DNA from 3 places in the Rhizobium sp. BK491 genome. Region 1 is predicted to be linked to each of the others. Evidence: riboswitches for the same ligand, from Rfam matches in the RefSeq annotation. Region 1 holds a riboswitch; each other region holds the start of a gene.
What was found. Region 1 has a riboswitch for thiamine pyrophosphate ahead of thiC (phosphomethylpyrimidine synthase ThiC). Riboswitches for the same ligand answer to the same signal wherever they lie in the genome.
Positions count from the first base shown of each region.

Region 2: linked by a shared signal. The riboswitch ahead of thiM (hydroxyethylthiazole kinase) and the one ahead of thiC (phosphomethylpyrimidine synthase ThiC) in region 1 are both predicted to bind thiamine pyrophosphate.
Region 3: linked by a shared signal. The riboswitch ahead of thiB (thiamine ABC transporter substrate binding subunit) and the one ahead of thiC (phosphomethylpyrimidine synthase ThiC) in region 1 are both predicted to bind thiamine pyrophosphate.

Region 1 is NZ_JACIAR010000003.1:551,687-557,788, reverse strand. It holds gene FHX05_RS16980 (porin) at 1-1,022, opposite strand, end outside; TPP riboswitch at 1,631-1,762, shown strand; gene thiC (phosphomethylpyrimidine synthase ThiC) at 1,855-3,681, shown strand; gene thiO (glycine oxidase ThiO) at 3,683-4,660, shown strand; gene thiS (sulfur carrier protein ThiS) at 4,651-4,848, shown strand; gene FHX05_RS16960 (thiazole synthase) at 4,851-5,624, shown strand; gene FHX05_RS16955 (thiamine phosphate synthase) at 5,621-6,102, shown strand, end outside.
Region 2 is NZ_JACIAR010000003.1:838,629-844,730, forward strand. It holds gene thiD (bifunctional hydroxymethylpyrimidine kinase/phosphomethylpyrimidine kinase) at 1-529, opposite strand, end outside; gene thiE (thiamine phosphate synthase) at 526-1,161, opposite strand; gene thiM (hydroxyethylthiazole kinase) at 1,158-1,961, opposite strand; TPP riboswitch at 2,012-2,108, opposite strand; gene FHX05_RS18310 (DUF1127 domain-containing protein) at 2,342-2,488, shown strand; gene yghU (glutathione-dependent disulfide-bond oxidoreductase) at 3,052-3,927, shown strand; gene FHX05_RS18320 (hypothetical protein) at 4,140-5,747, shown strand; gene FHX05_RS18325 (sigma-54 dependent transcriptional regulator) at 5,795-6,102, opposite strand, start outside.
Region 3 is NZ_JACIAR010000005.1:385,102-391,203, forward strand. It holds gene FHX05_RS23625 (MarR family winged helix-turn-helix transcriptional regulator) at 1-26, opposite strand, end outside; gene FHX05_RS23630 (MDR family MFS transporter) at 191-1,726, shown strand; TPP riboswitch at 1,797-1,913, shown strand; gene thiB (thiamine ABC transporter substrate binding subunit) at 1,999-2,991, shown strand; gene thiP (thiamine/thiamine pyrophosphate ABC transporter permease ThiP) at 2,999-4,639, shown strand; gene FHX05_RS23645 (ATP-binding cassette domain-containing protein) at 4,632-5,360, shown strand; gene FHX05_RS23650 (M48 family metalloprotease) at 5,739-6,102, shown strand, end outside.

The DNA.
Region 1 (6,102 bases):
GAGACTTCCGGCTCGATGAGCAGGTTCTTGACCGGGTTCCACTTGACGTTGGTGGTTGCGGCAAAAATCTTCGAGTCGGTGTAGGCGAGCTGCAGGTTCCACTTCAGCTTTTCGTTGATCGGAACGCCAACGCCGCCCCAAACAGCCCAGTCACCCCAGCCGCACTTCGATGCATCGTTAACCGGGCAAGCCGAACGATCGAGGTTGGTACCGGCATACTTGTTCAGCTTGTCGCCGTCGGTGTTCCAGCCGCCCATCAAGAAGGCCGAGAAGGTACCGAAGTCAGCATCGACACGAGCCTTGATGGCGCCTTCTTCGACGATCGAGTCGTAACCGCCAACGACCTTGAAGCCCCATGCACCGGACTTGAAGCCAGCACCGGCAACGACGTCAGGAGCGTAGTGGTTGCCCTTGTCGTCAGACCACCAGCTGGAGCCATAGGAAGCGCCAGAACCGCTGGAGTTCGAGTCTTCAACCGAGACCACAGCCGTGAAGCCGTTGCCGGCGTCGTAGTTGTAGGTCAACTGGTTGAGTTCGTACGGACCGTCATAGATCACGTCGTCGTTGATGACGTCGCCGGCATAACCGATGTAGGAGTTGTACTGCGAGTCAGCCTTACCGACGAGGAAGCCGCCGAGGCTGATGTTTGCGAACAGCAGCTTCGTGGAGGTGGAGTTGCCGTCATTCCAGTCCCAACGGATGACCGTGTTGGTCTTCAGCGGGCCGTATTCGGTGTCGGTTGCCGTGTCGACGCTCAGCTCCGCACGGGTGTGCCACAGCGTACCGTTATGGCTGTTCGGGTTGTAGGCATCGTACCACTCGCCTTCGGTACGGACGCGGCCGCCGATCTTGAGGCAGGTTTCGGTGCCTGGAATGAAGAAGTAGCCAGCGCCGTATGCGTCGCAGATGCGAACGTATTCCAGCGGCTCGGGCTCAGCAGCGACGATCGCGTCAGCCGCATGGGCGCCAGAAACTGCTGCCAGCGCAGCAGCGGAGCCGAGAAGAAGGCTCTTGATGTTCATTTTAAACTCCTGGTTGCAATATGCATTCCAATTTACCGCGAGTACAAAGCTGGAACACCACCCTGAGGATTACGTCGGTTTAAACGCACCCGGGCAGTCCGGCAGATACGCACCTGATGTCGGCTTGAGTCCCCTCTAACCTCCATAATTCACCCCGCGGCAAAGGTTTTGAAATGCCTCTACCGATCCGGCCGATTGCTCGTCCGTAAGACAGTTATGTCCTATATTTGGTTTACAAACAGCCCGTATGTTTGTCAATTCTGTGAAACCCGCCCCGGCATTAGACTTGATTGCTGTTGCTTAAATGCAACTGGTGGCTGGCTGAGCCTTTTACTGCCGGAATAGTCAGCGTCGCCAAGGTTCAAGAATTCGCACCAAATCGAGACAGCCTTCCCCAATCAGGCTCGAGATCCGGAATTTTCATCGGTACCATTTATGCGGGAACGGGCATGGATCAAGAGCAGCGTCATCGAAGATGATGATCGCGCCTATCGGAGGCTCGCCCCTATAGAATCCAAGCCGCCCCCGCGCCACAATGGTCAATCGATTGAGAAAACGCGACCGTCGTTGCGGGGTTGACAGAGAACAAGGGTAAGGCATAGCCTTTCCGTATTCACCAGGGGGGTCCCGGCAAGGGGCTGAGATACTGCTGGACAATGAGGCTTTGCCTCCTGTGGCGCAGTGACCCGTTGAACCTGATCCAGTTCATACTGGCGTAGGGACGGTGCAAGCGCTCGAAGGCTTCGGATTCCCGCGTGGATTCCATGCCGGCGTCTTTTCATCATTCCGGCTGATTGACTGGGTCTCCAACTGCAACTTGGAGCCTCAAACCATGAATATTGCCGCAAAGAACCTCACTCCGACCGTCACCACCGGCCCGCTGCCGGCATCCGCGAAAATCTATGTTCCCGGAGAGATCCACCCGGACATCCGCGTGCCGATGCGCGAAATCAGCGTCCATCCGACCTCGGGCGAGCCGCCTGTCATTGTTTATGATTCTTCCGGCCCCTACACGATCGAGGGCGCCGATATCCGCATCGAGGAGGGTCTATCTCAGCTACGCCGCGACTGGGTTCTCGCTCGCGGCGATGTCGAGACTTATGAAGGCCGGCATGTGCGCCCTGAAGACAATGGTTTCGTCACCGGCGAGCGGCTGACACCGGAATTTCCGGCCAAGCGCCAGCCCCTGCGGGCGAAAGACGGCAAGGCGGTCACCCAACTCGCCTATGCGCGCGCCGGCATCATCACGCCGGAAATGGAATTCATCGCCATTCGCGAAAATCTCGGCCGCAAGGCCAAGGCAGAAGCCCTGATTCGCGATGGCGAAAGCTTCGGCGCCCATATTCCGGATCATGTCACCCCGGAGTTCGTCCGCCAGGAAGTTGCGAGCGGCCGGGCGATCATTCCGGCCAACATCAATCACTCCGAAAGCGAGCCGATGATCATCGGCCGGAACTTCCTGGTGAAGATCAACGCGAATATCGGCAATTCCGCGGTCACCTCCTCAATGGCGGAGGAAGTCGAGAAGATGGTCTGGGCTGCCCGCTGGGGTGCCGATACCGTCATGGATCTTTCGACCGGCCGCAACATCCACAACATCCGCGAATGGATCATCCGCAATTCGCCGCTGCCCATCGGCACGGTGCCGCTCTACCAGGCGCTGGAAAAAGTCGGCGGCATTGCCGAGGAACTGACCTGGGAAATCTATCGCGACACGCTGATCGAGCAGGCAGAACAGGGCGTCGACTATTTCACCATCCATGCTGGCGTGCGGCTCCATTACATCCCGCTTACCGTCAATCGCGTCACCGGTATCGTCTCGCGCGGCGGTTCGATCATGGCCAAGTGGTGTCTGCATCACCATCGCGAGAGCTTCCTCTACGAGCATTTCGAGGAAATCTGCGATATCTGCCGTGCCTATGACGTCTCCTTCTCGCTTGGCGACGGCCTGCGCCCCGGCTCGATAGCTGACGCCAACGACGCCGCGCAGTTCGCCGAACTGGAGACACTCGGCGAGCTGACGAAGATCGCCTGGGCCAAGGATTGCCAGGTGATGATCGAAGGCCCCGGCCATGTGCCGATGCACAAGATCAAGGAAAACATGGACAAGCAGCTTTCCGTCTGCGGCGAGGCGCCCTTTTACACGCTCGGGCCGCTGACGACGGATATCGCGCCCGGCTATGACCACATCACATCGGGCATCGGCGCTGCCATGATCGGCTGGTTCGGGACGGCGATGCTCTGCTACGTCACGCCGAAGGAGCACCTTGGTCTGCCTGATCGTAACGACGTCAAAACAGGCGTCATCACCTACAAGATCGCAGCGCATGCGGCGGATCTCGCCAAAGGTCATCCGGCCGCGCAGGTTCGTGACGATGCTCTGTCGCGCGCCCGGTTCGAATTCCGCTGGGAGGATCAGTTCAACCTTTCGCTCGATCCGGACACGGCTCGCAGCTTCCACGACGAAACCCTGCCGAAAGAAGCTCATAAGGTGGCCCATTTCTGCTCGATGTGCGGTCCGAAATTCTGCTCGATGCGGATTTCGCACGACATCCGCGCCGAAGCGCAGAAGGAAGGGCTGGAAGCCATGGCGGCCAAGTATCGAGAGGGCGGAGACCTTTATATGCCGGTCGAAACCCCTGCACAGCCGGCTGAATGACATGCGTATTCTCGTTAAAGGGGCCGGCGTTGCCGGCCTCACGGTCGCCCACGAGCTAGTCCGGCGCGGAGCCGAGGTCACGATCTCAGATCCAGGCCGGAATTTTCATCGCGCCGCCTCCTGGCTTGCCGGCGGCATGCTGGCGCCATGGTGCGAGCGGGAAAGCGCCGATGAGGCTGTGCTGACGCTCGGCCGTGATTCCGCCGATCGATGGGAAGCGATTCTGCCGGGCAAGATCGTCCGCAATGGAACGCTCGTCGTCGCGCCGAACCGCGATCAAAACGAGCTGAAGCGATTCGCCGGCCGCACGACGGACTATCGCTGGGTGGACGAAGACGAAATCGCCACCCTTGAGCCTTCGCTTGCCGGCCGATTCCGCCAGGGCCTGTTCTTTCCGCAGGAAGCACATCTCAATCCCCGCGAGGTCCTGCAATCGTTGAAGGGCGATCTATCTGTAAAAGGCGTCACCTTTATCGACGGGCTCGTGGATGACGATAGCTTCTCTGAAATCATCGATTGCACGGGAGCTGCCCGCATCGGCCGCATCCGCGATTTGCGCGGCGTACGCGGCGAAATGCTCTATCTGCAGAGCGATGAGATCGTGCTTTCGCGCCCCGTCCGCCTGCTGCATCCACGTTTTCTCGTCTATATCGTGCCGCGCGGCGAAGGCCTGTTCATGGTCGGTGCGACGATGATCGAGACCGACTTCAAAGGGCCGATCACCGCCCGTTCGCTGATGGAACTCTTGAACGCAGCCTATGCGCTGCATCCGGCCTTTGCCGAAGCTGCGGTGGTCGAAACCGGCGCCGGCATCCGCCCTGCCTTTACAGACAACCTTCCGCGCGTGACGCGGCAGGGCAAAGCCATCCTTGTCAACGGCCTCTATCGCCATGGCTTCCTGCTCGCGCCCGCGATGGCCGAGAAAGCCGCCGATCTCGTCTTTTACGGACACGACGAAAGGAGCCGCCAATGCGCCTGATCATCAATGGCGAAGCGCAGATTGTCGAAGCAACGACGCTTTTGCAACTTCTCACGGCTCTCGAATATGAGGGCGAGTGGTTGGCAACCGCCGTCAACGGCGAACTCGTCCATAGCGAGGAACGCGGAGAGCATATCCTAACCGACGATGACAGGATCGAGATCCTGACGCCAATGCAGGGAGGCTGACCATGCTTGAACTCTACGGAACCCAAATTACATCGCGCCTTCTTCTCGGCACGGCGCGCTATCCCTCCCCGGCCGTACTGGCGGAAGCCGTCAAACGTTCGCAAACCGGGATCGCGACTGTATCGCTGCGCCGGGAAACGGCAGGCGGGCGTAATGGCGGCGCATTCTTCGAGATGATTCGCGAACTCGGCGTTCGCGTCCTTCCCAATACAGCAGGCTGCCACGGCGTATCCGAAGCGGTTCTAACCGCGAAAATGGCGCGCGAGGTCTTTCGGACCAATTGGATCAAGCTCGAGGTGATCGGCAATCACGATACGCTGCAGCCCGACGTCTTCGCGCTGGTGGAGGCGGCGAGAATCCTCACCGATGACGGTTTCGAGGTCTTCCCCTACACGACGGACGATCTCATCGTCGCCGAGAGGCTGCTGGAAGCCGGATGCAAGGTGCTGATGCCCTGGTGCGCGCCGATCGGAACGGCGGCCGGACCGCTCAATCTATCCGCTCTGCGATCGATGCGGGCACATTTTCCTGAGGTTCCGCTGGTAGTGGACGCCGGCATCGGTAGACCTTCGCATGCGGCGACCGTCATGGAGCTCGGCTTCGATGCCGTGCTGCTCAACACGGCGGTTGCCGGGGCGGGCGATCCGGCCGCGATGGCGGAAGCCTTCGCCAAGGCCATCGATGCCGGCCGACAGGCATACGGCGCCGGCATGCTCGAGCCGCGCGATATGGCGGTGCCATCGACACCAGTGATCGGAAAGGCGGTGTTCGCATGACGCTCGATCCTTTCTACCTCATCGTCGATAGCGCCGCCTGGATCAGGCGATTGGTGCCGCTCGGCGTCAAGCTGGTGCAGTTGCGCATCAAGGATCGCTCAACGCCTGATATCCGCGCCGAAATTCGCGAAGCGAAGGCAATTTGCGCCGCGCATGAGTGCCAATTGATCGTCAACGACTATTGGCAGCTGGCAATCGAGGAGGGTTGCGATTTCATCCATCTCGGCCAGGAGGATCTCGCTTCTGCCGATCTCTCCGCCATACGGGATGCCGGATTGAAGCTGGGGCTTTCGACACATGACGAGGCGGAGCTGGAGACGGCGCTTGCTGCCGAACCCGATTATATAGCGCTGGGGCCGATCTATCCGACCGTCCTCAAGGTTATGCCCTGGGCACCCCAAGGCCTCGATCGGATCGGCGCGTGGAAGGCGCACATCGGCAATCGGCCTCTCGTTGCGATCGGCGGCCTGACGGTCGA
Region 2 (6,102 bases), 290 kb from region 1:
CACCCTTGACGAGGACTGCTGAAGGCCCGAGCGTGGCCAGCGCAAGCGCCTGGCGCGCCATGTCTTGGCGGCTTTTCGCCTCTGCGTCATGCAAGAGCGCAGCCGCCTCGGGTAGGTTCGGGGTAATGACGGTCCCAAGCGGCAGCAGCCGCGTGGTCAGCACGTCAACGGCATCGGCGGCCAGCAGGGCTGCGCCACCCTTGGCGATCATGACCGGGTCGAGGACGACGGGTACATCGCGATGTCGCGCCAGAATGTCCGCGACGGCACTGGCGATGGCGGCATTGGCGATCATACCGATCTTCACGGCATCCACACGGATGTCGGCAAAGATCGCATTGATCTGATCTGCCACGAAATGTGGAGGCACGGGATGGACGCCGGAGACGCCCTGCGTGTTCTGCGCCGTCAAAGCAGTCAGAGCCGCCATTCCATAAACGCCGCGAGCGGAGAAAGCCTTCAGGTCGGCCTGAATGCCAGCGCCGCCGGAGGGATCGGAGCCGGCGATAGATAGAACGTTGCGGATCATTGGCGAGCCTCCTTGATGGCTTTCGCGATGATGATTGTCGCCGCTTGCGGGTCCGGTTGTCCGCATATGGCTGAGACGACCGCGAGGCCATCTGCGCCGCACGAAAGGACATCGGCGGTATGAACAGCCTTCAGGCCGCCGATTGCCACTGAAGGAACCGGGCAAAGCCTGACGATGCGGGCAAGCCCGTCAAAGCCGATCGGTTGCTTGTGGTCGGGTTTGGTGGGTGTGGCAAAGACCGGACCGATCCCGGCATAGTCGATGATTCCGGCATCTATGGAGGAGGCGAGAGCCTCCGTTTCCACCGAGAGGCCGAGGATCATGTCCGGGCCGATCAGGCGGCGGGCGTCGGCGGCATTCATATCTTCCTGACCGATGTGAAGGCCATCGGCGCCGATGGCGATGGCAGCCTCGACATTGTCGTTGACGATCAGCCGGACATTCGTTCCGTGCAGGATTTGCTTGAGGGCGAGGCCAGTCTCGATCATGGCCGCGGTTGACGCTTCCTTGTCGCGAAGCTGGACGATGGTAACGCCGCCGGCAACCGCTGCACGGGTCGTTTCAATCATGCCGATATTGGCGCACAGTACCGGATCGAGGACAAGATAGAGCGAGAGATCGAAGTCTTTCATGCCGCAGATATCCTTGCGTCGCGATCCAGTGTCTCCGGGCTCAAAGCGGCGAGTGCGTCAAGGAAGCGCCAGGAGAAGGAGCCTGGTCCCCCAGCAGCGGCCCCCGCCTGTTCGCCGGCCACGGCAAAGACGGCAAGCGCCGCTATGGTCGCATGGAACGGATCATCCGGAGCTGCCGCCGCAAACGCACCGACGAGGCAGGTTAGCGAGCATCCAAGTGCGGTTACTTGCGGTATCAATGGCGAACCGCCTGCAATGCGCTTCGCCTTCTGCCCATCCGTCACGAAATCCGTAACGCCTGTGACTGCCACTACGCAGCTGTGCTTTTCCGCGAGTTGAAGGGCGGAATCTTCCGCCTGCTCGACGGCATCGCGGCTATCGACGCCCTGGCCGCGGCTCGTCCCGCCGGCAAGCGCGATGATCTCGGATGCGTTGCCGCGAATGATTGTCGGCTTTAGTTCCAACAAGCGCGTGATGGCATCGCGGCGAAACCCTGTCGCATAATGGGCGACGGGATCGAGGACCCAGGGCTTGCCCGTCTCGTTTGCCGACTGAGCGGCCTTCCGCATGCCCGCAAGCCAGCCGGACGAAAGCGTGCCGATATTGATCGTCAGCGCGCCGGAGATAGCGGCAAACTCTCCGGCTTCCTCTTCGGCATGTACCATTGCCGGCGATGCGCCGGCGGCAAGCATCACATTGGCCGCGATATTCATGGCGACGAAATTGGTGATGCATTGCACCAGCGGAGGGTTCGCCCGCATGGTGCGAAGTAGATTGCCTGCAGTTGTTTGGTCTTGCATATCGCCCCTTTCAGGCGGCGAGACGCGTAGGGACGACGTGCTTCAGCTTCGCGAGGTCCCGAGCGACTTCCTCCGCCAGCATGATCTGGTTCAGGTTCGAAGGGTGCTTCTCAGCCCGCCGGATAGCGGACGCCCCTGTCTCTCATCTCTCTTCTTTTCGCAGACAAAGGCGGCGCTGTCATCAGCGAATCGCAAAGGCAGGCGTGACCGACGAATGAAGATCGCCTGCATTTCGGGCGACGCATGCAGTAGACGCATAGGTGCAGTGATTCCTTAGCTCTGCAAAAAGCCAATGGGTTCGACTATATAGTTCCTATCGAAGCGACGGGAGCGCCAAGCACGGCTGCTCAGCTTCGAAAGCCCAAGGAAAGGGGATCATCATGAACGTAGCACGCTCTTTCAACAACTGGCGCAAGTATCGTCAGACGGTCGCCGAACTGGGCCGTATGTCCACGCGCGAACTGCACGACCTGGGTATCGATCGCGGTGAGATCCGCAATGTTGCCCGCGCAGCGGTCGCTCGCTAACGGCCGCGACGGCTCCTTATAAAAACTGCATTATACCAGCGCCTGTTCCCCCGAGCAGGCGCTTTTGCTTTATGGGCATCCCGCTCATTCTTCGCCGCCCTGGCTGAAGATTACGATCGACCCAGCTGCCCGATTTTCGCATGGCGCATAACTGCCTTGCAAAGAAATGCCTATGAACTGAGCAAAAGACTGGTATGTTCGTATTCATCGAAGCGATGCATCTCCTCCCGCATCCCTTCGCTTGGCAGACGTCCTTATCCTCCTCCCAGGGACGGCTGCAGGAATAGTGGAACTCCTCCTCCCATCCGCTGTTCGGTTCTTGTAAAAAGCCTGCCGCTCCTCCTCCCGCGGCAGGCTTTTTCGTTTCATGAACCTCCAGGCATTTGCCAATGGCCTAACGCGATCGAAGAGTCCGCGCCCTAACCCAGGCGGCAAGAGCGCTTCCGCGTTAAAGAGTGCGCATTCTCCTCTCGCAAAAATGGAGAGCGGCCCCTATGTGCGATCTATGTAGCGCGCTACATCGAAGATCGCCCAAATTCGATTCCCGAAAAAGGAGGATGCCCATGACCGGCCCTGCCGAATATACCCCGCCGAAAATCTGGACCTGGAACAAGGCCAACGGCGGCCAGTTCGCCAATATCAATCGCCCGATTGCCGGCCCGACTCACGAGAAGGAGCTGCCGCTAGGACGCCATCCCCTTCAGCTCTATTCGCTTGGAACGCCCAACGGCGTGAAGGTCACGATTATGCTCGAAGAGCTGCTGGCGCTTGGTCACAGCGGTGCGGAATATGATGCCTGGCTGATCAAGATTGGTGAGGGCGATCAATTCGGCAGCGGTTTCGTTGACATCAATCCGAATTCGAAGATCCCGGCTTTGCTCGACCGCAGTGGCCCGAAGCCGGTTCGCGTTTTCGAATCGGCCTCGATTTTGATGTATCTCGCCGAAAAATTCGGCGCCTTCCTGCCGACCGAGCAGCCGGCTCGGGCCGAATGCATCTCCTGGCTGTTCTGGCAGATGGGCAGCGCGCCCTATCTCGGCGGCGGTTTCGGTCATTTCTACGCCTATGCGCCGACGAAGATCGAATACGCGATCGACCGTTTTGCCATGGAGGTGAAGCGTCAGCTCGATGTTCTCGATCGTCGCCTGGCCGAAAGCGAATATATCGCCGGCAGCGACTATACGATTGCCGATATCGCCATCTGGCCGTGGTACGGCGGTTTGGCCAAGGGGTGGCAATACGGCGCGGCCGAGTTCCTGCAGGTGCAGGACTATAAGAACGTGCAGCGCTGGGCCGAGCAAATCTACTCGCGTCCTGCCGTCAAGCGCGGCCGCATGGTCAACCGCATGTCGGGCGATCCATCTGAGCAGCTGCGTGAGCGCCATGATGCCAGCGACTTCGAGACGAAGACGCAGGATAAGCTGGAAGCCGCCGGCTGATCCGACCATTCGCTTTGCAGAAATGAGCTCGCGGCCCTCCGGATCGCGAGCTTTTTTATTGCGCTTACTGCTGGCGCTGCCGGCCTTGGCAAGTCAGCCTCGCTCCATCTTGTGAAGCGTAATGTTCGGCTGCCGAGGCTCCCCCGCTCGGCGTAGACCGCAGCGCGATTCTGCAAAGCGTGTCGACATTGGCGAAAGAGGAATGCTTCTCCATGCAGCAAGTTGCTGACGACCGTACCCTGGATAAAAATGCGACTACGGGCGCGTTGTCGAAGCAACAGAGCGAGGCGAGGGATGCGCTGCTGAAACACCTGGTGTCGGGTGGCGATGAACGGCTGGATTGCGATCCGCTCACCGGGCTCAACATGTATGGCTATGGTCCGGCACCCCGGCCCGAAGATCTCGCTTTCGGCTCGTCGACGGCATCGACCATATCCGCCGCCGCCTTTGCCGCGGTCGAATCCTTTTACGCGCATCTGAGACGGGAGATGGAAACAAGCTCGCCGACGGCTGTCTACGATCGTGAAATCGGGCGCGTGCGGGAGGATCTGTTGCGCTTGCTCGGCCTCAACCAAGCGTCGGACCCCAGGATCGATGCGATCCTGGCCACATCGGGCACGGACATTCATCTCTTTTCGGCAGCACTGCTGGCGGGCGAGAACGAGCGCGCCCTGATGACCATCACGCTGATGGGGAACGAAACGGGCAGCGGCGTCATGACGGCGTCGGCCGGGCGGCATTTCATGAGCCGCGTCAGCAGCGAGCGCGCCGTCGTCAAGGGTGAGGAACTGCGGGCGGGCGACGCAACGCGCAACGCCACCATTGCCGTGCGCAACAAGGATGGTTCCCTTCGCGCCGATAGCGAGGTGGAAGAGGAGCTGCGCGGCCTCATCGAGCTTGCCCGCGCAGCCGGCCTCAGGTGCCTTCTCGTCGTAACAGACGTATCGAAGACCAGCCTGCTGGCGCCGAGCCTTGAGACCGTCATGCGTCTGAAGGAGCGTTTCGGCACCGTGCTGGATATCATGATCGATGCCTGCCAGTTTCGCCTGTCAGCGGCAACGATCCGCGCCTATCTCGCCCATGGTTTCATGGTCGCGCTCACGGGTTCGAAATTCCTCGCCGGGCCGATTTTCAGCGGGGCGCTTCTCTGCCCGCCACAAATATCGGAGCGCTTCAAATCGCGCACTCTGCCTGCAGCGTTGGCAGATTATTGCGGGAAGGCAGAGTGGCCGGAAGGCTGGGCCGCCCGCAATATCTTGCCGGAGCGCGCCAATCTCGGCCTCCTGCTACGCTGGAAAGCCGCGCTGTTCGAACTCGGATGCTTCCTCGATATTCCTGAAGACCGTGTAGTCAAGGTTTTGTCCGCTTTTGCCGAGGCAGTCTCCGATCGTCTTGCGAACGATCCGGCTTTCGAGCCTTTGCAGAGCCGGCCGTTAGAGCGGCGTGAGCTGTGGGGCACATCATCGGCTCTTCGCTGGGATGAAATTCCCTCCATCTTTTCGTTTTACCTGCGCAATTGCACAGATGGCGCCATGCTGACCGCAGCGGAAATGGCAGCGGTCTACAAGGAGCTGGCCGTCGAAGGCGATGGAGTTGCCCTGGTGCGTCTCGGCCAGCCCGTTCGCTGTGCCGATTTTGGTGATGTACCGGCAAGTGCCCTTAGAATTTGCCTGAGCGCGCCGCTGGTCGTGGCCGCTTCCAAGAGCGATGAAGCGCTTGCGGCGGTGGTCGCGCAAGCGATGCAGGTTCTGGATCGCACAGCCGAGGCGGCGGCCCGGCAAAGGCAAGGCAATGCCAAGGACATGCGCCGCAGCGCCTGAAGTTCACACGACGGCTTCAGCTGGCGCGGTGGCTCATCGGCAGCGGATCATGAACCTCGGCGCTCGTCCCCGTCAAAGCCGGCGAAATCGCCTCTGACGATGCCGTGTCGCTGGAGCTTGTCGTAGAAGGTCTTCCTGGGAATGCCGAGCGCTTCGATGGTACGGCGTACATCGCCATTGTTCTGCGACAGGGTTTCGCGGATGAGCTCGGCTTCGTAGCGCTCTACTCGAGCGGGCAACGGCAAACCTTCATCCGTCGCCGGCGCTTCGTCAGATTTTGCCGTTGTTGCCGATTCGAGACCGAGCACGAAGCGCTCGGCAAAATGCGAGAGTTCGCGAACGTTGCCCGGCCAGT
Region 3 (6,102 bases), on a different contig from region 1:
TCTTTTGTATTCGGCGCAGATGTCATCCCTAAAGCATAGCAGAGGTCGGGACGAAACAAAACATGCAAATGGCATTCACCTGCCATTGACAATTATATGCTAATAGCACATATATTCACCCATGAAGACCGGGCGTCCCGCGCATTCGCTCGATAGCGCAGCGTTCCGGCCCAGTTCGGGTTCTTGCTCCATGGACATGCAGACAGGCTTCACACCGCTCGTGGCGGATCACAAACGGCGGCTGATTCTTTTCCTCTTTCTGATGACTGCCATGTTCATGGCAACGCTCGACAACCAGATTGTCTCGACGGCACTGCCGACGATCGTCGGCGAGTTCGGGCATCTGGATCGCTTCGGCTGGATCGGCTCGGCCTATCTTCTCTCGCTTTCCGCCGTCATGCCCGTCTACGGCAAACTCGGTGATCTCTTCGGCCGCAAATATGTGATGATGACGGCGATCGCGATCTTCACGGTCGGCTCTGCCGTCTGCGGTCTAGCCGTCTCGATGGATACACTGATCGCCGCCCGCGTCCTTCAAGGCTTCGGCGGGGGCGGCATCATGGTCTCGATCTTCGCCGTCAACGCCGATCTTTTCGAGCCGCGCGAGCGTGCGCGCTACCAGAGCTATTCGAGCCTCGTGCTGATGGCGTCGGGCGCCATCGGCCCCGTTCTCGGCGGCACGATGAGCGATCTTTTCGGCTGGCGTTCGATCTTCCTCGTCAACGTGCCGATCGGCTTCATCGTGCTTGCCGGCCTGGCCTTCATGCTGCCCTACCGCAAGCCTGCCCGCCGTCCGAAGATTGATTATGCCGGCGCCATCGTCCTTGCCCTGACGACGACAAGCATTGTGCTTGCTGCCGACGGAAGCGAACTCTTCGGGTCGCTGCTATCACCGCAATGCCTTGGTATTATTGCCTTCGGGGTAATCTGCGCCATCGCCTGGGTCTTCATCGAGCGCCGCGCACCCGAGCCGATTGTGCCGATGACGCTGTTCCGCAATCCGACATTCGGCCTTCTCCTGATCCTCTCGATCACCAGCGGCGCCGTCGCCATCGGCATGGTCAATTACTTCGCGCTCTTCCTGCAGACGACGACAGGCCTTTCTCCCTCCATGGCCGGGCTGCTGTTCATTCTCCTGACCGGCGGCATCGTCTGCGGCTCGCTCTCCGCCGGCCGGCTGATCGCGGCCAAAGGCCGTTACAAGCCGTTTGCCGTCGCCAGCGCCAGCTGCAGCACCATCGCATTCGCCTCGCTCGCCTTCGTCCATGCCGGTACGCCCATCGTCCTCATTGGCGGCCTGATGCTGCTGCACGGCATCGGCATCGGCCTTGCCCAGCAGGTGCCCGTTATCGGCGTACAGAATGCAGCGGCTGCCCGCGACGTTGGCGCCGCGACCGGTGCCGTCACGCTGTCGCGCATGGGCGGCGCCTCCATTGCCATCTCCATTTACGGCGCCATCATCGCCGCCAAACTCGGCAATGTCGGCGTCTCCATATCCGGCGTACCGAACATCGAGGAGCTGACGCCCAAGATGATGGCCGCCTTGCCCGAGATTACCCGCGAGGCCGTCGCCAACGCCTATGCGAGCGCCTTCAGCCCGTTGTTCATAACGGCAGCCGGCATCTGCATGTTTGGTCTCTTGACCTCGCTGACACTGAAGAATGTGCAGCTCCCGGGTGCCGCGAAGAAATTCGAAAGCCCGGCGGTCGCGGAAGCTGCCGAGTAAATCCTTCCTGCTGCAATCGGCAAGGGAATCATTTCCCTTGTCATCCCTCCGTCACAAGGCTAAATCTGCCGACGCTCTAACGGGGTGCCTTATGTCCTTCAGGACATTTGGCTGAGAGGCTTTCACCGGCCAACCCGCGGAACCTGATCCGGCTAACACCGGCGGAGGGATTAGACGCGTGACGAAATCATAGCGCCCTTTCCCCTTCAAGACGAAACCAAAGTGGAGGCGCTGTCGTGCAAAACCGATCGCTATTGTCATTCTTCACCGGCCTGGCCCTTGCCGCCGGCGCAACGTTTTTTGCTTCTCAGACGGCTGAAGCAGCCGACAAGACCCTGACCATCTACACCTATGAAAGCTTCACGGCCGACTGGGGTCCTGGCGCCAAGGTCAAGGCCGCCTTCGAAAAGACCTGCGGCTGCACGGTCAACTATGTTGCCGTCACCGATGGCGTTGCACTTCTCTCCCGCCTCAAACTGGAAGGGACCGGCACTAAGGCCGATGTCGTTCTCGGCCTCGACACTAATCTCATCGACGAAGCGAAGGATACAGGCCTCTTCGACGCAAGCGGCGTCGACACCTCGGCCCTCAAGGTTCCCGGCGGTTTCACGGACGACGTCTTCGTGCCCTACGACTACGGCCATTTCGCCGTGATCTATGATAGCCAGACCGTCAAGAACCCGCCCAAGAGCATGAAGGATCTCGTCGAAGGCGATCCCAATCAGAAGATCGTCATCGAGGATCCGCGCACCTCGACGCCGGGTCTCGGCCTGCTGCTCTGGGTCAAGTCGATCTATGGCGACAAATCCGCCGATGCCTGGGCGAAGCTCAAAGGCCGCATCCTGACGGTCACTCCCGGCTGGTCGGAAGCCTACGACCTGTTCACCAAGGGCGAAGCGCCGATGGTGCTCTCCTACACGACGTCACCGGCCTATCACATGATCGAAGACAAGACCGATCGCTATCAGGCCGCCGCCTTCTCGGAAGGGCATTACATTCAGATCGAGGTCGCTGGCCTCATCAAGTCCTCGCCGAACAAGGAACTTGCCCGCGATTTCCTGAAATTCATGATCTCCACCGGCTTCCAAGACATCATTCCGACAAGCAACTGGATGATGCCGGTTTCCGCCACTTCCGAGCCGCTGCCGGATGCCTTCAGCAAGCTCGTCGTGCCGTCGAAGACCTTCCTGATGAGCCCTGCGGACGTCGACAAGAACCGTAAAGCCTGGATCGACGAATGGCTGACCGCCACCAGCGGCAACTGATGCCTTGATCATACTCACGGCACCCGAGCGAAGACGCGCTATTTCTGGCGGGGCGTTCAGCCTCGGCAGCATTGCGCTCTTCGTCGGGATCGCCGTTCTTGTTCTTATCTCCGCCGGCATCGAATCCGGCAGCGACACCTCGCTCACAGACCCATATCTACTGCGCATCCTGCGCTTCACACTGCTGCAGGCGGTGCTTTCGACACTGCTCTCCATTGTGCTCGCCATTCCGGTCGCCCGCGCATTGGCGCGCCAGCCGCGCTTTCCCGGCCGGCTGTGGCTGATCCGACTGATGGCCGTGCCGATGGGCCTGCCGGTGCTGATAGGCGCACTAGGCCTGCTCGGCATATGGGGCAGGCAGGGGCTCATCAATCAGGCGCTATCAGCACTCGGCCTGTCGCAGCCCGTCAGCATCTATGGCCTGGCCGGTATCCTGCTTGCGCATGTCTTCTTCAACATGCCGCTCGCCTGCCGACTGATGCTGGTCGGACTGGAGCGTGTGCCAGCGGAATATTGGCTCGTGGCCGGCGGGCTGGGCATGCAGCCCATCTCGGTCTTCCGCTTCATCGAATGGCCTATCCTGCGCGGCCTCGTTCCCGGCATCGCCGGCCTGATCTTCATGCTCTGCGCCACCAGCTTCACGCTGGTCCTGATCCTCGGCGGCGGCCCGGCCGCGACGACGCTGGAAGTGGCGATCTACCAGGCGCTCCGCTTCGATTTCGATCCCGGCCGCGCCGTGATGCTGTCGCTGCTGCAGATCGTCGTCACCCTGCTTTTGCTCGGCGTCATGACGCTGTTTCGAGCTCCCGACGATCACGGATTGACGGCCGGCCGGGCGCTGCGCCGCATCGATGGACAGGGGATGGCTGCGCGGTACGTCGATGCTGCGCTGCTGGCGGCCGCGACGCTCTTTCTCGGCATGCCGCTTGCTGCGGTCGTCGTGACCGGCCTCAAGGCCAATCTTTTCAAGCTCGTCTCCCAGCCGATCTTCCTGCAGGCGACAGTCACAAGTCTTGCAATCGCGCTTGCTGCGGGCCTTCTGGCCGTGCTGACATCCTTCGCGATCATTCGCGCCCGCTCGGTGATATCGGCGGATCGCCGAAAGTCCCTCGGCCTATACGGCCTGGCGATCGCAACAGGCGCAAGCGCCTCCCTCATCCTGCTGGTGCCACCGATCGTGCTGGCAACCGGCTGGTTCCTGGCGCTCAGGCCATTGGGCGATCCCAGCCGCTTTGCGGCCGTCCTCATCATTGTCATCAATGCGCTGATGGCGCTGCCCTTCGTCATTCGCGTCATCGAGCCGGCCTATACGGTCCATGTCAGCCGCACCGGGCGGCTGGTGGCAAGCCTCGGCCTTGACGGCATTGCGCGCCTGCGCGTGGTCGATTGGCCGGGTCTGCGCAAACCGCTCTTCACGGCGCTCTCCTTCGCCATGGCCCTGTCACTCGGCGATCTCGGCGCCGTCGCACTCTTCGGCTCCGACAGCCTGATGACCCTGCCCTGGCTGGTCTACAGCAAGCTCGGTAGCTACCGCACCAACGACGCCGACGGATATGCCTTGATACTCGGCCTGGTATGCCTTCTCCTGACCATAGCCGGAACCGCGGGCCAAGGCGTCCCGGATGACGAAAGCAGACGAAATGACTGACAGCAGCATCATGAAGGCAGAAGGCATCAGCATGGAACGGGTCGAACTGCGCCTCGGCACGCATGACTTCCGCTTCGATTGCGCATTGCCGCAGGGTAAGATCATCGCCCTTGCCGGGCCGTCAGGGTCGGGCAAATCCACCTTTCTCAATTTACTGGCCGGCTTCGAACAGCCTGACCGCGGCCGTATCCTGCTCGCCGAACAGGACGTGAGCCGCCTGCATCCCGCCGAACGGCCGGTGTCTCTCGTCTTCCAGGACAACAACCTCTTCGCTCATCTCGATCTCTTCACCAATGTCGGCCTTGGCATCAGCCCGTCATTGAGGCTTACGAAGGAGGATCGGCAAAAGGTCTCGGAGGCTTTGGCGCGGGTCGGGCTACCCGGCTTCGAGAAGCGCAAGCCGGGAACGCTTTCCGGCGGCGAGCGCCAGCGCGCGGCTTTCGCTCGGGCTCTGGTGCGCGACAAGCCAATCCTGTTGCTGGACGAGCCTTTCGCCGCGCTCGATCCCGGCCTGCGCTCCGGCATGGTCGAACTTCTGAAAACTCTGCATCGCGAAACCGGCAATACGGTGCTGATCGTCTCGCATGACCCGGCCGAAGTGCGGCGCCTTGCCGACCACGCCGTCTTCATCGACGGCGGCACGATCAAGCTTACCGCGCCCATCGAAACCTTCCTGCAGGCGGACGGGATTCCGGCATTGACCACATTTCTGCAACATTGATTGTGTCATGGCAGCTTGCCGCCGGCTTTGCCTTAATTTCGTCTAGCGAAGCGGCTGAAAGTCCTCGGAAATGCTTGCTAAAATACAACGCTGCCATATTTAAACGGAGTCTCGCTATGCAACCGGTGCCAAAATCGGCTACAGCAAGAGGTCGAAGCCGTCCGGGTAAACGCGGATCGATGGGGGCGAAAACAACCTTTATCGGCGCGCGACCATGATCGACCCGGTAAGGATCAACCGGATTTGGCGCCGAGCCGGCATGACAGCGAAATGAGTAGGATGCAGGTCCTGAAGCAGAGCAAGCGAGCAGAACGAAGGATCGATTTGACCGTCGCAGCCCGTTTGCGCCGTTTTGTGCCCTTCCTTGCAGCCGCAGCAATGTTGAACAGCTGCCAGACGGTGATGGATCAATCCTATCAGCCGAGCGTTTCGCCCTCCGCCAATCCGCAGATCGTTTCCGAAGTGCAGAAGAACGATCCGCGCGCGCAAATGGGCGCTCGCGAGCATCCGCGTATCCTCGCAAGCTATGGCGGCGAATACAAGGATGCCAAGACGGAGAGGCTCGTTGCCCGCATCGCCGGCGCCTTGACCAGCGTGTCGGAAAATCCGCAGCAGTCCTACCGCATCACCATTCTCAATTCGCCCTCGATCAATGCCTTTGCCTTGCCCGGCGGCTATCTCTATGTGACGCGCGGCCTTCTGGCGCTTGCCAATGATGCGTCCGAAGTCGCCGCGGTGCTGT